Regions from separate parts of the Paraburkholderia sp. GAS33 genome, predicted to be linked through region 2. Evidence: predicted binding sites of a transcription regulator. Region 2 holds the regulator's gene; each other region holds the start of a gene.

Evidence for each region. Region 2 encodes LexA, which represses DNA repair genes until DNA is damaged. Its sites were predicted from a motif close to ACTGTATNNNNATACAGT; they were not measured.
Region 1: a site for LexA is predicted at 2,193-2,210, ahead of recA (recombinase RecA). Genes of this name have one in related genera too.
Region 3: a site for LexA is predicted at 2,144-2,161, ahead of P3T24_RS36895 (PA0069 family radical SAM protein). Genes of this name have one in related genera too.
Region 4: a site for LexA is predicted at 3,039-3,056, ahead of P3T24_RS04565 (VRR-NUC domain-containing protein). Genes of this name have one in related genera too.

What each region holds. Positions count from the first base shown of each region.
Region 1 is NZ_JBNDMP010000009.1:270,438-275,239, reverse strand. It holds gene P3T24_RS26275 (sensor histidine kinase N-terminal domain-containing protein) at 1-1,295, opposite strand, end outside; gene P3T24_RS26270 (response regulator) at 1,305-2,060, opposite strand; gene recA (recombinase RecA) at 2,291-3,367, shown strand; gene recX (recombination regulator RecX) at 3,321-4,157, shown strand; gene P3T24_RS26255 (DUF2889 domain-containing protein) at 4,255-4,802, shown strand, end outside.
Region 2 is NZ_JBNDMP010000004.1:112,635-117,436, reverse strand. It holds gene P3T24_RS14190 (universal stress protein) at 193-684, shown strand; gene P3T24_RS14185 (DUF2939 domain-containing protein) at 811-1,464, opposite strand; gene P3T24_RS14180 (hypothetical protein) at 1,647-1,991, opposite strand; gene lexA (transcriptional repressor LexA) at 2,022-2,675, opposite strand; gene P3T24_RS14170 (sulfate ABC transporter substrate-binding protein) at 3,006-4,046, shown strand; gene cysT (sulfate ABC transporter permease subunit CysT) at 4,165-4,802, shown strand, end outside.
Region 3 is NZ_JBNDMP010000022.1:27,236-32,037, forward strand. It holds gene rpsP (30S ribosomal protein S16) at 1-48, opposite strand, end outside; gene P3T24_RS36890 (TM2 domain-containing protein) at 448-891, shown strand; gene P3T24_RS36895 (PA0069 family radical SAM protein) at 962-2,092, opposite strand; gene P3T24_RS36900 (Lrp/AsnC ligand binding domain-containing protein) at 2,205-2,693, opposite strand; gene P3T24_RS36905 (D-amino acid dehydrogenase) at 2,863-4,149, shown strand; gene P3T24_RS36910 (acyl-CoA dehydrogenase) at 4,294-4,802, opposite strand, start outside.
Region 4 is NZ_JBNDMP010000001.1:986,703-991,504, forward strand. It holds gene P3T24_RS04545 (hypothetical protein) at 1-155, shown strand, start outside; gene P3T24_RS04550 (aminotransferase class V-fold PLP-dependent enzyme) at 409-1,536, opposite strand; gene P3T24_RS04555 (DUF1090 family protein) at 2,023-2,178, shown strand; gene P3T24_RS04560 (NUDIX domain-containing protein) at 2,365-2,862, shown strand; gene P3T24_RS04565 (VRR-NUC domain-containing protein) at 3,081-4,802, shown strand, end outside.

The sequences.
Region 1 (4,802 bases), on a different contig from region 2:
TCAAGGTGTACCTGGCTGGATGCCGGGTCTGGACGCACCCGCACTGTGATTCGGCCGCCGGCTGGCGTGTAACGGATCGCGTTGTCGATCAGGTTCGACAGCATCTCGCGCAGCATCAGCAGGCTGCCGTCTATTTCAACGGCTTCGTCCGGTCCCTCGTAGCCCAGATCCATCTGTTTGGCGAGTGCCGCCTGCACCCAGTCGCGCACCGCATTGCGCGCGACTTCGGTGATCTCGACCGGCGCAAAAATCTGTCCCGACAGCCGGTTTTCCGCGCGCGCGAGCGCCAGCAATTGCGTGACGAGCCGCGCGGCCTGCTCGGAACTGGTAGCGATCTGCTCGAGGGAACGGTGGACTTCCGCCGACACGTCCTGGCGCAGCGCCAGTTCGGCCTGAGTGCGTAGACCGGCGAGCGGCGTTTTCATCTGATGGGCGGCGTCCGCGATAAAACGCTTTTGCAGCTCCATATTCTGTTCGAGGCGTGTTAGCAGGTCGTTGAACGACGTTACTAGCGGTTCGATCTCCGGCGGAGCGCGGCGCGCTTCGAGCGGCGACAGGTCGTCGGGACGCCGCGCGCGGATATGCGCCTGCAGCGCATGCAACGGAGCGAGCCCGCGCGAGAGTCCGAACCACACTAGCACGATCGCGAGCGGCAGGATCACGAACTGCGGCAGGATCACGCCTTTGATGATGTCGTTGGCGAGCTGACTGCGTTTGTCGAGCGTCTCGCCCACCTGTACGAGCACTGGCAGCGCACCCGGCGTGTGCGGGAACTCAACCGTCGTGTAAGCGACGCGGATGTCGTTGCCATGCAGCACGTCGTCGCGGAATTCAACGAGGCCCGGCGGCGGCCGGTCTTCCTCGTGCGGCAGAGGCATATCACGGTCGCCGCTCACCAGCTCGCCGCGCGTGCCCAGCACCTGATAGAAGACCTTATCGACGTTATCCGCGCTCAAGAAGTCGCGCGTCGCAGCGGGCAGGGACAGCTCCGCCACGCCGTTCACCGGATGAATCTGGCGGGCCAGCACGTACGCATCGGTTTCGAGCGCGCGGTCGAACGGGCCGTTGGCGATCGATTTGGCGACCAGGTAAGTGACCGCAATGCTCATCGGCCACAACAGCAGCAGCGGCGCCAGCATCCAGTCGAGGATCTCGCCGAACAGCGAGCGCGGGCGTGCCCCGGCGGCGGCTTCGGTTTCGTCGGGTGGCGCGAACGGGTTCGCGTAGCGGGCGTCGCGCGCCTCGTCGTCGAGGTCCACCGCTGGCGCCGCGGCGCGCTCTGCGCGTGCGGACATGAGCGCTCTCTATTTGAAGGGGTGGCTCGCGGGCATCTGGACGGATGCGGGCGAGGAGGGCGTATTGGATTCGGGAGTTCCTGTTGTCCCCACTGCCGCGGTGGCCTTCTCCAGGCAGTAGCCAAGACCGCGCACGGTGAGGATGCGCACGCCGCTCGGCTCTATTTTTTTGCGCAGCCGGTGCACGTAGACTTCGATCGCGTTATTGCTGACCTCTTCGCCCCATTCGCACAGATGATCGACCAGTTGCTCCTTCGATACCAGCCGGCCGATCCGCTGCAGCAGCACTTCGAGCAAGCCCAGTTCGCGCGCCGACAGCTCGATGATCTGCTCGTTGATGTAGGCGATACGCCCGACCTGGTCGAACGACAGCGAGCCGTGCCTTACCACCGTCGGGCCGCCGCCCGCGCCGCGGCGCGTCAGTGCGCGCACGCGGGCCTCGAGTTCATTGAGCGCGAACGGCTTGGCCATGTAGTCGTCGGCGCCGAGATCGAGGCCTTTGACGCGTTCGTCGACGCTGTCGGCGGCGGTCAAAATCAGCACCGGCAGGTTCGAATTGCGCGCCCGCAGACGGCGCAGCACTTCGAGTCCGGACATGCGTGGCAGGCCCAGATCGAGTATCAGGAGGTCGAAAGTTTGCATCGACAAGGCGGTATCCGCTTCGACGCCGTTCTTCACGTGATCAACGGCGTATGCCGATTGGCGGAGTGATCGAATCAGACCGTCCGCGAGTATGCTGTCATCTTCGGCAATGAGAATTCGCATGATGCGCCAGCCTGGCCTTGCCGGCACCGTAGAAATCCCGGCGCACAGCGGTCTCCAAAGATTTTGTGGGTAGTTTGGTGCAGTTTGACCACACATAAATGCATCGATGTGCGAATCGTGCTTGCCAAAACTACTGTTTTTTTATACAGTGTCTGCGTTTAGTGTGCTGTCTGTGATGAATGGGCCGCACACCTGCCTCAGACGCAGTTCATCATAGCAAAGGACGATTCATGGAAGAAAGCAAGAAAGGCCCGGCTGGACTGACTGCTGAAAAGAGCAAGGCATTGGCTGCCGCGCTCGCGCAGATCGAAAAGCAGTTCGGCAAAGGGTCGGTCATGCGGCTCGGCGCAGGCGAGGCGGTCGAAGATATCCAGGTGGTCTCAACGGGATCGCTCGGGCTCGACATCGCATTGGGCGTCGGCGGTTTGCCGCGTGGCCGGGTGGTCGAAATCTACGGGCCGGAATCGTCGGGTAAAACCACGCTGACGCTGCAAGTGGTCGCTGAAATGCAGAAGCTCGGCGGCACGGCAGCATTTATCGACGCGGAACACGCGCTGGACATCCAGTACGCGGGCAAGCTCGGCGTGAACGTGAACGATCTGCTAGTCTCGCAACCGGATACGGGCGAACAGGCGCTGGAAATCGCGGACGCGCTGGTGCGCTCGGGTTCGATCGACATGATCGTGATCGACTCGGTCGCGGCACTCGTGCCGAAGGCCGAAATCGAAGGCGAAATGGGCGACTCGCTGCCGGGTCTGCAGGCGCGTCTGATGTCGCAGGCGCTGCGTAAGCTCACCGGCACGATCAAGCGCACGAACTGCCTCGTCATCTTCATTAACCAGATCCGTATGAAGATCGGCGTGATGTTCGGCAATCCGGAAACCACCACGGGCGGTAACGCACTCAAGTTCTATGCTTCCGTGCGTCTGGACATCCGTCGTATCGGCTCGATCAAGAAGAACGACGAAGTGATCGGCAACGAAACGCGCGTGAAGGTCGTCAAGAACAAGGTGGCGCCGCCGTTCCGCGAAGCGATTTTCGACATCCTGTACGGCGAAGGCATTTCGCGTCAGGGTGAAGTGATCGACCTGGGTGTGTCCGCGAAGATCGTCGACAAGGCCGGTGCCTGGTATAGCTACAACGGCGAGCGTATTGGTCAGGGTAAAGACAATGCACGCGAATTCCTGCGCGAAAATCCCGAGATCGCACGCGAAATCGAGAACCGCATCCGTGAATCGCTGGGCGTGAATGCGATGGCGGATGTTGCTGCCGGCGCAGGCGCTGAACTCGCAGGCGAAGAGGAGTGATCGCCGCGTGATACGCAAGGGCCGACCTGTATCCAATGCAGGGCGTGATGCGGACGGCCCGCGCGACGGTGACCCAAGTGACTTGACCGGGTCACTGGGTTCACCCGAATCGTCATTCGATCCGTTCGAGTCTTTCGACGCGCACGATCAAGCTTCTGGCCGCGCATCCTCCGCGCGGCGGGGTTCAGCACTGGCGGGGCCAAGCGGCAACACTGACACCGCCAGTTCGCCCGCAGAAACCACCTACACCCGCTCACGCCGCACACCGGGCGAGGCTCGAGGCGGAGCCCAGGATAAGTCCGGTCCCGATCAAGACCGCGCCGCCAAATCAAAAGGCCCTGGCCGCTCCCTGAAGGGTCGCGCACTCGGCTATCTGTCTCGCCGCGAATACAGCCGTGCCGAACTCTCGCGCAAGTTGATGCCCTTCGTCGAAGAGCCCGATTCTCTCGATACCTTGCTCGATTCACTCGAGAAAGAGGGCTGGCTGTCCGATTCGCGCTTTGCCGAAAGCCTGATCCATCGCCGCGCATCGCGTCTTGGCGCCAACCGGATCGTCGGTGAATTGAAGCGCCATGCGGTTGGCCAGACACTCATCGAGGAAGCCAGCGCACAGTTGCGCGAAACCGAGCTCACACGTGCCCAGACCGTCTGGAGCAAAAAATACGGTCAGCTTCCGGAAACGCCCGCGGAACGCGCGCGGCAAGCGCGTTTCCTCGCCGCACGGGGGTTTTCCGGCGCGACGATCGGCAAGATTCTCAAGGGTCTCGACGACGAGTGGTCAGGCGATTAGCCCTGCCCCCGGATTGGTGCTGTGCACAATCCAACCTGTCTCAAATACCCGGTATGCTAAAATCAGGTGGTTTTCCAATTCGGCCTTTTCCTTCCGCATGTCGCTTTCCCCGCCCGTCTCCCGTCAGTTGCGCCATCGCCGCGCAATTTGTGCGGAAGCTTACGAGCGCGAGGACGGCCTGTGGGACATAGAGGCGTGCCTAACCGACCAAAAGCCACGTGACGTGGCGCTTGCGTCGGGCGTCCGGCCCAACGGTCAGCCGATCCATGAACTCTGGCTCCGCATTACGATCGATCGCAAGCTCAACGTTGTCGACGCGCAAGCGTCGTCCGACTGGGTGCCCTATCCCGGTCTTTGCGAAGCCACCAATCCCGCCTATCGTGCCCTCATCGGGCTCAATCTGTTCCACAATTTCCGTCGCGAAGCCGCCCGTTTGCTCGGTGGCACGGCAGGTTGCACGCATCTCACCGAGTTGTGCGCTTTCCTTCCTACGGCCGCCATTCAGGCGTTCGCCGGCGACGTGTGGAATACCCATGACGGCAAGCCGCCACACGAAGCGGATTCAGGGGACGCTTCACCTCAAGCCTCAGACGAGCACTCAAACGACAAGCCGCCATTCCAGCTGGGTCGCTGCCACGCGCTGCG
Region 2 (4,802 bases):
ATGTCGGCACTCGTGCACTGCTCGGGTGCGGGTTCCTGCGCTGCGGCATGATGCGCGAGGTGGCTGGGGACAACGGATGTGTTGTTAGCGTGCTGTTAGTACCCAGTTAGCGTTTTCCAACCCTTGCAAGCTGAATTGCGGCGCACCATGATTCATGACAGAGACCGCGATCGACGCGGTAGGGAGAACATCATGGCGAGCTACAAGAAAATCCTGCTGTGCTACGACGGCTCGCGCGAAGGCCGCAAGGCGCTGCGCTGCGGCGCCGACCTGGCGCTGGACCTGAAGGCGGAAACACATCTGCTGTCGGTTGTCGACATGCGCTCGAGCATTGCGCAAAGCGCCGGTCTCTTGACCGATGTGGCCTGCGGCAGCTTCGAGAAAACCGCTCGCGACATCCTGCAGGAAGGTGTGGAATGGCTCACGGAGCGGGGCGTCACCGCACAAGGTCATTTTGCGTTCGGCCATCCCATAGACGAAATCGCCAATCTCGCCAACGAGCTGCATGTGGATCTCGTGGTGGTCGGTCACCGTTGCCGCACCGGCCTCTCGCGCTGGTGGATGGGCGCGGGCAATACGCCGCTGCTCGACCGCATCTCGTGCAGCATTCTGGTGGCGTGTTCGTCGGCGCAAGAGCAGGAGCAGGCCGCTGCACCGGCTGCTGCAGCTACCACTGCGGCCTGAGATAGAGCGGAGTGGAGTGGCAGAGGCGCGCCTTTGCGGGTCGGGTCGTGCCTTGGGTACAGTCAGGCTGCGCGGGAGCGGGCGGCCTGACTGGTGAAGGCGCATTGCTTCGCCGCACGGCGAGCGCTAGCCGTTCAGATCTACCGCGGCCAGCTTCCATGAGAACAATCCTTCGCGCCGCAGAATCGCGGCATAGCGCGTATCGCCGACACCGTGCTGATACGTGACGACGAATTCATTGATGCCACGATAGGCGGCCGTTGTCTGCGGCGGTTGCGGCGGGGTTGTCGGTGAGCCAGCCGTCGCGGGAGCGGGCGCCGTCGGCGTCGAGTCTGCGCTGCCGGCAGGCGCATTGGCTGGCGCGTTCGCCGGCGCATCGGGCGGTACCGGTGGCCGTTGGGTCGGATCGCCGCGCGGCGGCATTCCGTTCAGGAGTGCGGCGACGCCATCTGGGGTTGCGTAAGCATCGACCAGCGGGCCAATGAGTGCGACGCCTATCATCGCGCCGAGGGCCGCGAGCGGATTGCCGTTGGCACGCGCCTGGATCTTTCTCGTCAGCAGACCAGCAATCTGATCCTTCAGGCTTTCGCGCAACGCGGGATAGTCGACATATTCGCTGACGGTTTGCGCGTCACGTTCATCGGCGGCGCGTTTCAGACGATCGAGTGCGAGATACGGCGACGCATAGCCGTACCCGAGTACAGCCACGACCACAATGACAAGCACTGTGACGATCAGCGGCCGCGCGACGCCGCGTTTTGCAGGTGTTGAAACAGCCATCGGGCGAGCTTCTCCGTGAGGTGTGATCTAACGTGGACCGCATCCGCGGGAAAACGATCCCCATACGACCGATGCACGATTATCCCTGAGCCAACCGCGCGCAACCTCACGTAATGATCTTTACCGGGCGTGCGAACTGCCTGACGGCCGGTTCACCCACCTCTGGGCTTTCTTCCGGATGCTTACTCGAACATCGCGTTCTGCACGCCGGCCGTTTCTTCGGCGATGCAGCGGTCGATCATGCGGCACACGGCGTCCACCGTGCCGACCATGATCAGACGCGACGGCCCGTGGTACACCCGCACCGGCGCGCGCCGGGCTGGCTCCGCCGTATTGAGCCCTGAATTTAGCGACACCCGTGCGAAGGCCGGCAGCGCCGACGGCAAGGTCGAAGCATGCGGCTGCGGGTCGTCGAACAGCGAAGCAGTAACACTGGACGCCTCGATCGGCGCGCACGGTACGAGATTGCGCAAATGGCGCAGGCGACCGAACTGGCGGAAGGGCAGCAGGCGGGCAAGGCGTTCCATGATTCTCTCCAGTCGTTGTTCAGGCAAGGTTCAGAACTCAGTGGGGCGGATCAGCCCCACTGCGATGCCTTCCAGTGCGAATTCCGCACTGCCGGCCTGAACAAAGATATTTTCGTAATCGGGGTTCTCGGCGATCAGCTCGATGCCATTCGGCCGGCGCTTGAGACGCTTGACCGTCACGTCGTCGCCCAACCGCGCGACGATGATCTGGCCGTCTTTGGCTTCGCTTTTCTTCTGTACCGCGAGCAGGTCGCCGTCGAAAATGCCGGCGTCCCGCATGGACAACCCGCGCACCTTCAGCAGGTAGTCCGGCTTGCTGGAAAAGAGCGCCGGGTCGCAGGCGTAATGCTGCGAGACGTGTTCCTGCGCAAGGATCGGGCTACCCGCGGCCACCCGGCCGACCAGCGGCAGCGACAACTGCATGATGCTGGCGTGCGGCAGCGTGAACTGATGCGGCCCGTCGTCCTGACTGGCCAGCAGTAGCCGGATGCCGCGCGAAGCGCCCGCGGCGAGCTCGATGACCCCCTTGCGAGCAAGCGCCCGCAAGTGCTCTTCCGCCGAGTTAGCCGAGCTGAAGCCCAGCTCGGCGGCGATCTCCGCGCGGGTGGGCGGAAAACCGGTGCGTTCGATGGCCCGGCGGATCAGATCGAAAACTTCTTGCTGTCGTGCGGTGAGTTTGGTCATGGGGTCACTGTATGGATAGACAGGTGACTGTATTTTTATACAGTATCCGGCGCAATTCAAGCTTTACTTTAAGTTCTCGACCCTGGGTGTCAGTGGAACGCCGTCAGACGGCGTCCTAACACCGGATTTCGTGCCGCAACGCCGCGTCCGGCTGTCATTACCACTTTTGAGTATTAAAAAATGAAGAAACATTATTTTTAATGATGAAAGCCCTTCGATAGACTGGGCCTCGAGTCGACGCAGGCAAGACGCGCGCAAGACCTCAAACACCAAACACAACAGACAGGAAGGGGCACGTTGCCTCGCCTCACCACCACGCGGAGAAGCTGGATGATCGATCAGGGCACGGGGCTCGCACGCAGGACCAGGAAGCTCATCACGGTGCTGGCGCTTGGCGCCGCAGCGGCACTTGGGCTGGCCGGACAGACACAGGCGGCGGACACGACGCTGCTGAATGTGTCGTACGACCCCACGCGCGAGTTGTACCAGCAGATCAACGAGGCGTTCGGCAAACAGTGGAAAGCGCAGACGGGCGACACCATCACCTTCAAGCAGTCGCATGGCGGCTCAGGCGCGCAGGCGCGCTCGGTTCTTGACGGGCTGCAGGCGGACGTCGTGACGCTCGCGCTCGCTTATGACATCGATGCGCTTGCCAGCAAGGGCATCGTCGACAAGAACTGGCAGAAGCGTCTGCCGGACAACGCCGCGCCGTACACCTCGACGATCGTATTTCTGGTGCGCAAGGGCAACCCCAAACACATCAAGGATTGGGACGACCTGGTGAAGCCGGGCGTGTCGATCGTCACGCCGAACCCGAAAACCTCGGGCGGCGCACGCTGGAACTATCTGGCGGCGTGGGCGTATGCCGAGCATCAACCGGGCGGCAATGATCAGAAGGCTAAGGAATTCGTTACGAAGCTGTACAAGAACGCGGGCGTGCTCGATTCGGGCGCACGTGGAGCGACGACGAGCTTCGTGCAGCGCGGTATCGGCGATGTGCTGATTGCCTGGGAAAACGAAGCGTTTCTGTCGCTCAAGGAGTTTGGTCCGGACAAGTTCGAGATCGTGGTGCCGTCGGTGAGCATTCTGGCTGAGCCGCCTGTCTCGGTAGTCGACAAGGTGGTGGACAAGCACGGCACGCGCAAGCTGGCTGAGGCGTATCTGAACTTCCTTTACGGCGAGCAGGGGCAGGAGATTGCCGCGGAGAACTTCTACCGTCCGCGTTCGGACAAGGTGCCGGCCGCGCTGACCGCGAAGTTTCCGAAGCTGAAGCTGTACACCGTGGATGACACGTTCGGCGGCTGGACGAATGCGCAGAAAACGCACTTCGCAGACGGTGGCGTGTTCGATTCGATCTACTCGCCGCAGTGAGGCGTAACGAGGTAAGGCAGTCAGGCTGTCGTCCGGCGCGCCTCAAGGGGCGCGCCGTTTGGCCATTCAGCCTGGTCCAGCCGCGCGACCCGGTTTTCACCCTGAAAGAGCATCGAGCATGACAACGTTGACCTTCCGCAAGCCAAGCGCCTTACCGGGCTTCGGCCTGACGCTCGGCATCACAGTGGCGTATCTGAGCCTCGTGGTGCTGATTCCGCTTGCGGCGACCTTTCTCAAGACCGCCTCGCTGGACTGGACGCAGTTCGTGCACGCGGTCGCTTCGCCGCGCGTGCTGGCGTCGTACCGGTTGACCTTTTTTGCGGCGCTCGGCGGCGCGCTCGTCAATGCGGTATTTGGTTTTCTGGTGGCGTGGGTGCTGGTGCGCTATTCATTTCCGTTCAAGCGTCTGGTTGACGCCGTCGTCGATCTGCCGTTTGCGCTGCCGACCTCGGTGGCCGGGATTTCGCTCGCGGCGGTTTACTCCGGTAATGGCTGGATAGGCCAGTTTCTCGAACCGCTCGGGATCAAGGTCGCCTTTACGCCTTTGGGCGTGCTGGTCGCATTGACTTTCATCGGTCTGCCGTTCGTGGTGCGCACCGTGCAACCGGTGCTCGAAGAATTCGAGCGTGAGCAGGAAGAAGCCGCCGCGTGCCTCGGCGCGTCGCGCTGGCTGACGTTTCGCCGCGTCGTGCTGCCTGCGGTGATGCCGGCGTTGTTGACCGGCTTCGCGCTGGCCTTTGCGCGGGCGCTCGGCGA
Region 3 (4,802 bases), on a different contig from region 2:
GAACGGGCGCTTCTTGGAGCCGCCACGAGCCAAGCGGATGATGACCATACTAGAATCCTTGAAAACCGGGGTTCGGAACCACTGAAACAGGCGATTATAGCGGGAAACTGAAGCCATAACAAACACTTACGGGGAAAACTAGCATTCATCGTTGCGCTGGGGCTGTCGTCCGGCCGGCCGGCCCTCTTCAAATCGCCCGATCACCTGACGGAAAGCCCGCAAACCTCGCCTCGCTACCGTACCGCCCGCCGCCCTTTCCGCCCGGTTCCCGCCTGTCGCACGGGCCCGACTTACCGCGTCACCTACGAGGCAACCTGGGCGTCAGCGAATTCCATCAATCAGCTTGCGACGTGGCCTGCGCCACGCCGCGGGGCGTAGAATGCGCCTCGGTCCGCGCACCGTTGCGCACCAGTCCTCACGACCGCCCGTCACTGAACTCTTGCCCCCATGTCCACACGCGTTTCGAATTCACCGCGCTTCAGGTCCAAGACGATTACCGCGGCACTCGCCTTCTTCTTCGGCAGCCTCGGCGCGCACCGTTTCTACTTATATGGAAAGCGCGACCTGTATGGCTGGATTCACCTGATCTGTACGCTGTTCGGCATTCCGGGTGTTCTGCTGCTGATCCTCACCCAGCGGACCTCGGCGCTCGGTTGGGTGCTGGCGGTCCCGGGCGCAATCTCACTATTTTCCGCATTCCTTGCAGCGATTGTCTACGGACTGCGTCCCGACGAAAAGTGGGATGCGCAATTCAACCCGCAGAGCGCGCAAAGCAGCCGTTCCGGCTGGCCGGTGATCTTCGTCGTGATTTTCTCGCTGTTCATTGGCGCCATGCTGATGATGGCGAGCCTTGCCGTTGCATTCGATACCTATTTCGAATCGTCGATGTAGGCGATTCGAGGGGCGTCGGCCGAACAGATCGATCAAACGGGCTGGCGGCGCCAACGCTCGTACGCCCCAGCTAAAAGAGATCCATTTGTCCGTCGTCGCGCGCCGGGATCGGCGCCGGCGGCTGCGCGCGGACAAACTGCGACATATCCAGAATGCCTCGCCGACGCTCGTTCAGACCGAGCCGACGCGCGGCTTTATGGAAGCGCTGATTCATCAGATCGGCCCACAAACCCTCACCTTTCATTCGTGTGGCAAAGGAGGCGTCGTAGTCCTTGCCACCGCGCATGTCGCGCACGCGGTTCATGACCCGCTCGGCCCGATCCGGGAAATGCGCTGCGAGCCAGTCTTTGAATAGCGGCGCGACTTCCCACGGCAGACGCAGCACGATATAGCTCGCATTGGTCGCCCCCGCTTCCGCACACGCCTCCATGACCCGCTCCATGTCAGGCTCGGTGACGAACGGAATTACTGGCGCAATACTGACGCCCACCGGAATTCCGGCCTCGCTCAGCGTGCGGATTGTGCGCAGCCGTCGTGCCGGCGTTGCTGCTCGTGGTTCGAGCGTGCGGGCAATCTCGGCATCCAGCGTGGTGATGGTGATGGCCGCCATGAACTGGCCGCGCTCCGCCATAGGTACAAGCAGATCCAGATCGCGCTCGATCAATGACGACTTGGTAATAGCCGCAAACGGATGACCGCGCGCGTGCAACACCTCGATTACCCGTCGCGTGAGACCCAACTCGCGTTCGACCGGCTGCCAGGCATCCGTATTGACGCCGAGTGCGATCGGCTCCGGCACGTACGACTTCTTCGAAAGCTCCCGTTCGAGCAGTTCCGGCGCGTTGACCTTGGCGTAAATGCGGCTCTCGAAATCGAGTCCCGGCGATAGCCCCAGATAACTATGGGTGGGCCGCGCGAAGCAATAGATGCAGCCGTGTTCGCAACCGCGATAAGGATTGAGCGAGACGTTAAACGGGATGTCGGGCGACGCGTTGCGGGTCAGGATGGTTTTGGCACGCTCTTCAAAGATCTGCGTGCGCAACTTGGGTGAACTACCTTCCTCTTCCTCATTTGGCGCCCAGCCGTCATCCACCGCTTCGCGCTGGTCAAGCTCATAGCGGCCTTGCAGGTTCGTCACGGCACCGCGCCCTTTGTGGGGCGTAGGCGGGGCGATCGGATATTCGGGGACGGAATCAGTCACGGCGAGGTCAGGCCAAAACAGGAAACGGGAACGAAAAAACGGCTCACTGTTACTGTATAAATATACAGTGTTTGAGCCGTTTGTCGAGTCCCGTCTTTACCTTACCGACAGCCTATTCGCCCACCGCGATCGTCAAGGTTTCCTTGATTTCTTCCATCACCACATAGCTCTTCGACTGCACCGCCCCGGGCAGCTGCAGCAGGATATCGCCGAGCAGCTTGCGGTAGTCGGCCATCTCGCCAATGCGGGCCTTGATGAGGTAGTCGAAGTCGCCCGACACCAGATGACACTCGAGCACCTCGGGAATCTTCTGCACCTCGCGGCGAAACTGGTCGAACATGTTGCCGCTCTTGTGGTCGAGCGTAATCTCGACAAACACCAGCAGCGCAGCGCCCAGCTCAGCCGGATTGACACGCGCATGGTAGCCGGTGATCACGCCGTCGCGCTCCATCCGCTTGACCCGTTCGATGCATGGCGTAACCGACAGCCCAACCTGCTCGGCGAGGTCTTTCATCGCCATCCGGCCGTCCTGCTGAAGCAGCCTGAGAATCCTGTGATCGAGCTTGTCGAGCGCACGGATCGGTTGACGATGTGTTCGCATGGCCTTTTTACTGAAAATCTTAAAAATACAATAACAAAAACTACCTGACACTCAATACTATAGCGGATAACACTGGGCTGAAAGCGTATCACCTCGTTAATCGAATTATCTACAAACGAGCTGATTTCTCCAAGGACGCGCGAGCCCCAAAGAACCTTCTGGAGCAGCTATGCGAGTCGTCGTTTTGGGCAGTGGCGTCGTCGGGGTGACGAGCGCTTATTATCTTGCACGCGCCGGTCATGAAGTCACGGTGATCGACCGCGAAGCCGGTCCGGCACTCGAAACGAGCTTTGCCAACGCCGGTCAGATCTCGCCAGGCTACGCGTCGCCATGGGCCGCGCCGGGCGTGCCGATGAAGGCTGTCAAGTGGATGTTCCAGAAGCACGCGCCGCTTGCCATCCGCCTCGACGGCACGCAATTCCAGTTGCAATGGATGTGGCAGATGCTGCAGAACTGCACGTCGTCGCGCTATGCGGTCAACAAGGGCCGTATGGTGCGCCTTGCCGAATACAGCCGCGACTGCCTGCAGGCCCTGCGCGCCGACACCGGCATCCAGTACGAAGGCCGTACCGGCGGCACGCTGCAGGTGTTCCGCACGCAGCAGCAATTCGACGGCGCCGCGAAAGACATCGCCGTGCTGAAAGACGCCAATGTGCCGTTCGAACTGCTGTCGCCGGACGAACTCGCGCGTGCCGAGCCAGCACTCGCTGCAACTGCCCACAAGCTGACGGGCGGCCTGCGTCTGCCGGGCGACGAAACCGGCGATTGCCAGATGTTCACCACGCGCCTCGCGGCGCTGGCTGAAGAACTGGGCGTGACATTCCGCTACAACACGCCGATCGACGCGCTCGCCATGGCGGGCGGCCGGATCGCCGGCGTGCAATGCGGTAGCGAACTGGTACGCGCCGACGCGTTCGTAGTGGCGCTCGGTTCGTATTCGACGAAGTTCCTCGCGGACATCGTCAAGATTCCGGTGTATCCGCTGAAGGGCTATTCGATCACCGCGCCAATCGTCAATGCCGCGGCCGCGCCGGTGTCGACCGTGCTCGATGAAACCTACAAGATTGCGATTACGCGTTTCGACGACCGGATTCGCGTCGGCGGCATGGCGGAGATTGTTGGCTTCGACAAGTCGCTGCGTCAGGCGCGTCGCGAGACGCTCGAGATGTGCGTGAACGACCTGTTCCCGGGCGGTGGCGACACGGCCAAGGCTAGCTTCTGGACCGGCCTGCGTCCGATGACCCCGGACGGCACGCCGATTGTCGGCCGCACGCCGGTGTCGAACCTGTTCCTGAATACCGGCCATGGCACGCTCGGCTGGACCATGTCGTGCGGCTCGGGCCAACTGCTGGCGGACCTGATGTCGGGCAAGCAGCCTGCCATTCAGGCGGACGACCTGTCGGTGCACCGCTACCTCGGCGAAACGGGTGGTGCAACGCGTCCGGCTTACGCCTGAGCGGTTTGGCAAGTTACCACCCGGAACGACAGTAACGCTGTCCGCCCCTCTCAAAACAAACGGCGCCTGCAAGCTTCCAGGCGCCGTTTGTTTTTCGCGCGATCTCATCGATCACGCAGTCTCGCACTCAATTCACGCGCAACGTCAAAACTGATCCTCCGACAGCGCCAGCACACCCTCATCCCCCTTCGCGCTGACAATCGCCACTTCAAGCGCGACCGCCTGCGGCAGCACATGCTCTGCGTAGAACTGCGCGGTCGCGATTTTCGCCCCGTAGAACGACGGATCTTCGGTACGCTTCTCCGCAGCCACCAGCAACGCACGCGCCATCTGCCAGCCGCCGAGCACGATGCCCGCCAGTTTCAGATACGGCACGCTGCCGGCAAACACCGCATTCGGATCGCGCTTCGTGTTAGCGACAACAAACTCCACCGCCGCCGTCAACGCACGATGTCCTTGCGCGAGCTGACGCCGCATCGACTCAAAGGCTGCCCCTTGCTGCGAGCCGAGTGCTTCGACCGTTTGCGCAATACCGTCCAGCAGTGACTTCGCCACCGCGCCACCGTCACGCAACGTCTTGCGTCCAATGAGGTCATTCGCCTGGATCGCGGTGGTGCCTTCGTAAATCGGCAGAATCCGCGCGTCGCGATAGT
Region 4 (4,802 bases), on a different contig from region 2:
TCGGCAATGACATCGTTGAACTGAAGAATGGCTCCGTTTTCGTAAATGGCGAATCGTATGGCAGCGTCACAGCGACGCAGAAAGTGCAGTACATCGTCACGGCCGAGAAGCGCATGCTGCTGGTAGACGGCGAGATTCGTGCGCCCGTCAGATAGTTTGGCGCAAACGGATGCACTGTTCACTGCGATCATGCCGACGATGGCGGTGGACTCGCCTTGGTGGCGGATAAGTCAAGGCACGCCGACGTGCGAATGACCCGAAAGCGATCCGTAGCCACTTGAGCAACGCCGATATTCGAATGATGGCAATGACCGAAGCGTGCGCATAAGCTATCCCGGCAAGTTCCGGAGCCCTACTGTCGCTTCGGTTGCGAGGGCGAGCCATGCGCACATGTACCGCAAAAGCGCTCTAAAGAATACTGTCCAACGCCTTGGCGAGCCTGGCGACTGCGCCTTCGACGTCATGCAGTTTGTCCAGGCCAAATAATCCGACGCGGAAGGTCTTGAAGTCTTCAGGCTCGTCGCATTGAAGGGGAACGCCGGGCGCGATCTGCAAGCCGGCGTCGGCGAATTTCTTGCCGGATCGTATGCCGTCATCGTCCGTGTAGCAGACTACGACGCCCGGAGACTGAAAACCTTCGGCCGCCACGCTTTTGAAACCTTTGCTACTCAAGAGTGAGCGAATGCGCTTGCCGAGTTCAAGCTGCTCCGCTCTTACTTTGTCGAAGCCATATGCCTCGGTTTCCTTCATGACGTCGCGCAGCGTCGCGAGACCGTCCGTAGGCATCGTAGCGTGGTACGCGAACCCGCCGTTCTCGTAGGCTTCCATGATCTGCAGCCACTTGCGAAGATCGCACGCGAAACTGGTGCTGGTTGTTGCGTCGATTCTTTCGCGGGCGAGAGGACTGAGCATGACCAGTGCGCAGCAGGGTGACGCGCTCCATCCTTTTTGCGGTGCGCTGATCAGGACATCAACGCCACTGGCCTGCATGTCCACCCAGATCGTACCGGAGGCGATGCAATCCAGGACAAACATGCCGCCGACCGCATGAACAGCGTCGGACACGGCACGCAAATAGGCATCAGGCAACATCATCCCGGATGCAGTTTCGACGTGCGGTGCAAAGACCAGATCCGGCTTGTGTTCCTTGATCGCAGCGACCACTTCTTCGATCGGAGGCGGTGCGTAGGCGGCCTGCCTTCCTTGCTCGACCGGACGCGCCTTCAACACCGTCGATTCAGACGGAATGTCGCCCATGTCGAAAATCTGCGACCAGCGGAAACTGAACCAGCCATTGCGGATGACCAGACACTTCCTGTTCGTCGCGAACTGCCGGGCGACGGCCTCCATGCCGAAAGTCCCGCTGCCCGGGACGACAACAGCCGACTTCGCGTTGTAGACTTTTTTCAGGGCGCCGGAAATATCGCGTACGACTCCTTGAAAGAGCTGCGACATGTGATTGATTGATCGGTCGGTGTAAACGACCGAATATTCGAGGAGTCCCTCGCGGTCGACATGGGGAAGTAATCCTGGCACGTTCGCCTCCGGTTATAGACGAATAAAAGAATCGAAAACAAATTCTAACGAAAGCCACCTGCAACGGCATCGGACGATAGCGCCCGTTATCCATCCGGCAAGTTTCGACATGGACCAGCCGTCGAGCCACACCAGTTGGCAATGCTGCAGTGGCAACAATCGGCACTATTGTGAACCTTCGCCGGAGCGTGGTCGAAAAATGAAACTCCCAACTTTCTTGTGGGAGTTTGCCATGAAGAGAGAACAATCCCGTGATGCGTGGAACAACCTCCTGCAAAGCCGTCACCCGATGACTGCAGCGCATGCGCGACCCACCCGATAATCGTCGAGTGGAGTTCGGCCGGAGCCGACGTTCGAGTACCACCGTTGGTCAGGCAGCTTCTGGTTGCTTTCCTGTGATCCGCGACTCAGCGAACGCGAATCTCCAAATCCCCTCCGCATTTCAAAGTAATATTGCCGCATCGAACCAATGATGAGCAGCGCAAGGTGACGCAGGCCCAAAAGAAGTTTTCCGAGCGAGAGTACGACCTGAAAAAAGCGCAGGCCGACGGCAAGAGTGCAAGGAAAATTGCCGAGCGGCAGCGCAAGGTCGATGAGGTGCATGCGGAACTCGAGAGATTGCAGACGAAAGCGGCGCAATAATCACCTTTGCCGTGACGGCTTTGGTGCAACGCTTCGGGAAGCGTGCCCCGCAGGTCTTAACCATTCGATACCTGGGCGAGCCGTACAGTTTTCTCACGCAGCGGCACACCAGACACCAAACGACCAACCCACGCGAACGCGACGAACCGGAAGATCCTCTGACCATGAAAGGAAAGGAGAGACCTCATGCAGAGCCATGAGCGAGCGCGTCTGGCCATGCTTGTCGACTCTGTCTGGCGCATGGCGCTTCGCCTCGGATTCCGGCTCGCTCGCGCCTGGTGGCACCTTCGACGGCCTCGCCACGAGGGCGCGCTAGTCGCAATCTATGTCGGGCAGGCGCTGTTGCTGGTGCACTCATCGTACCGCGACGAGTGGAATTTTCCCGGCGGTAGTCTCGAGCCTGGCGAGGCGCCCGAAGCAGCGGCGCACCGCGAAATGGAAGAGGAGCTCGGTCTCCCGCCGCACCCATTACGCCCCGCGGGCAGCGTGTACGGCATTTGGGACGGGCGAAGAGACCGGGTGCATTTCTTTGAACTGCACCTCGATCGCTTGCCCGAGCTGCGGCTTGATAATCGTGAGATTGTCGCCACGCATCTCGCATCGCCTGAGGAGTTGCAGAGCATGGCGCTGACAGGGGCAGTCACCGCATATCTCAGCAGTCGATCGCCGGTCGATAGCGCCTGAAGCGATATCAGGCCGCAGGTCGACTGCAAGCGGTTGCCTCAGTTTCTCCCGGTGACAAAGCCGTGTCGCCCGATTGTCTCCCGATTCGTTTATTCGTTCATCCGCCGCGGAAGCCAGTCAGGAGACGTGGGCCGTCAATCATCGAGACCGCGGCCACGCGCGGTTTGCTATCATATACTGTACAAACATACAGTCCATTGATCGTCCCGTGGTGACCGATGTTTCCTGACGCGCCCTCCGTCGCTACTATCGATGTTCCTTCCGCTGCCCCTGTCGGCCAGGCAGGGGAGAGCTCGCCGCCGCCCTGGGCGCTTTACTACCTGCTGAATTTCGAACGTGCGCTCGCATGGCTCGCCGAGCGCTACGCCGACGTGCTCGGTCCCGACGAGCGCAGCTTTCTCACGGAGTTCAGCCGCTTGCCACAGGCATCGCGGGCGCTGCTCGTGCGCATGCTGATGCGCAAAGGAACGCTTTTCAAAGCCAGCCGCCTGATCTACGACGAAATCGGCTGCCCACTGCTCGCAGCCACGCCATTGATTGCGCTCGGCTGGATCGACGCCACGCCTCATCTAAGCCTCGACGAGCTATTCGCGCTGGCGACCCGCCCGGAACTGCAGCAGATTTTTACCGACGTCCCCGCACGCAAAGGGCTCCGCAAGTCAGATCTGCTCGATGCCTTGCGTGCGACCTGTCAGGACGCCAAACCCTACGACGTCTGGAATCCACAAACCTCCGACCGTGTGTTTCATGTCACCGTCGCGCCGCTGTGCGAACGTCTGAGGCTGATGTTCTTCGGCAATCTGCAGCAGGACTGGTCGGAGTTCGTGCTCGCGGATCTCGGCGTGTTCCAGTACGAGACGGTGGCGTTTTCTCCGTCGTCACGGGCGTTTCAACAGCGCGCGGATGTGGATGGTTATCTCGCCTTGCACGCCTGTCGTGAAGCGCTCGAGACGCTGACCGCGGATGAGCCCGTTGACCCGCTGCTCGACGAAATCGCTGCTATCGAGATCGGCAACCCGTGGCTCGAAGCGCGTCGTGCCAAGCTGCTCTTTCGCGTCGGACAGCATTGCGAACGACAGCAGCGGTGGGACGCGGCGCTGAGCGTCTATATACGCTGCACCTGGCCGGGGGCACGTCATCGGCGCATGCGGGTGCTCGAGCGCTGTGGCCGTTTCGAGGCGGCGTTCGCCCTGGCGCAGGAAGCGGCCGAAGGGCCGGAAAGCGAAGAGGAACGTCAGCGTCTCGCTCGCATGTTGCCGCGACTGCAACGCCGTCTGGGTCTGCAGGCGGCGAGGGGCACGGGGGCTCGTTCCATCGAGCGCAGTACGCTGGTTTTGCCTCGGCCCGCTGCGCCTCTCGCGGTGGAATACGTCGCGCGCGATCATCTGGGGTGTCCGCACGCGCCGGTTCACTATGTCGAGAATGCGCTGATCAATTCGCTGTTCGGTTTGCTGTGCTGGGAACCTGTGTTCGCGGCGATTCCCGGTGCGTTTTTCCATCCTTTCCAGCGCGGCCCAGCTGATCTGCATGCGCCCGATTTCCACGCGCGCCGCGCCGCGCAGTTCGAAGTTTGCCTCGCGCAACTCGACAGTGGCGCGTATCGCGAGACGATACTGCGGCATCTCGAGAGCAAGGCAGGGTTGCAGTCTCCGTTCGTGTTCTGGAGTGTTTTGACGCCCGAGCTCGTCACCCAGGCACTCGATTGTCTGCCGGCCGCGCACCTGAAACTCTGGTTCGAACGGCTCCTGCGCGACATTCGCAGCAACCGTTCCGGCCTGCCGGATCTCGTGCGCTTCTGGCCTGCCGAGCGGCGCTATGAGCTGATCGAAGTGAAGGGGCCCGGCGATCGTCTGCAGGACAACCAGATCCGCTGGCTCGAATACTGTGTGCAGCACGGCATGCCCGTGCGTGTGCTCGACGTACGCTGGGCCGACGACGAA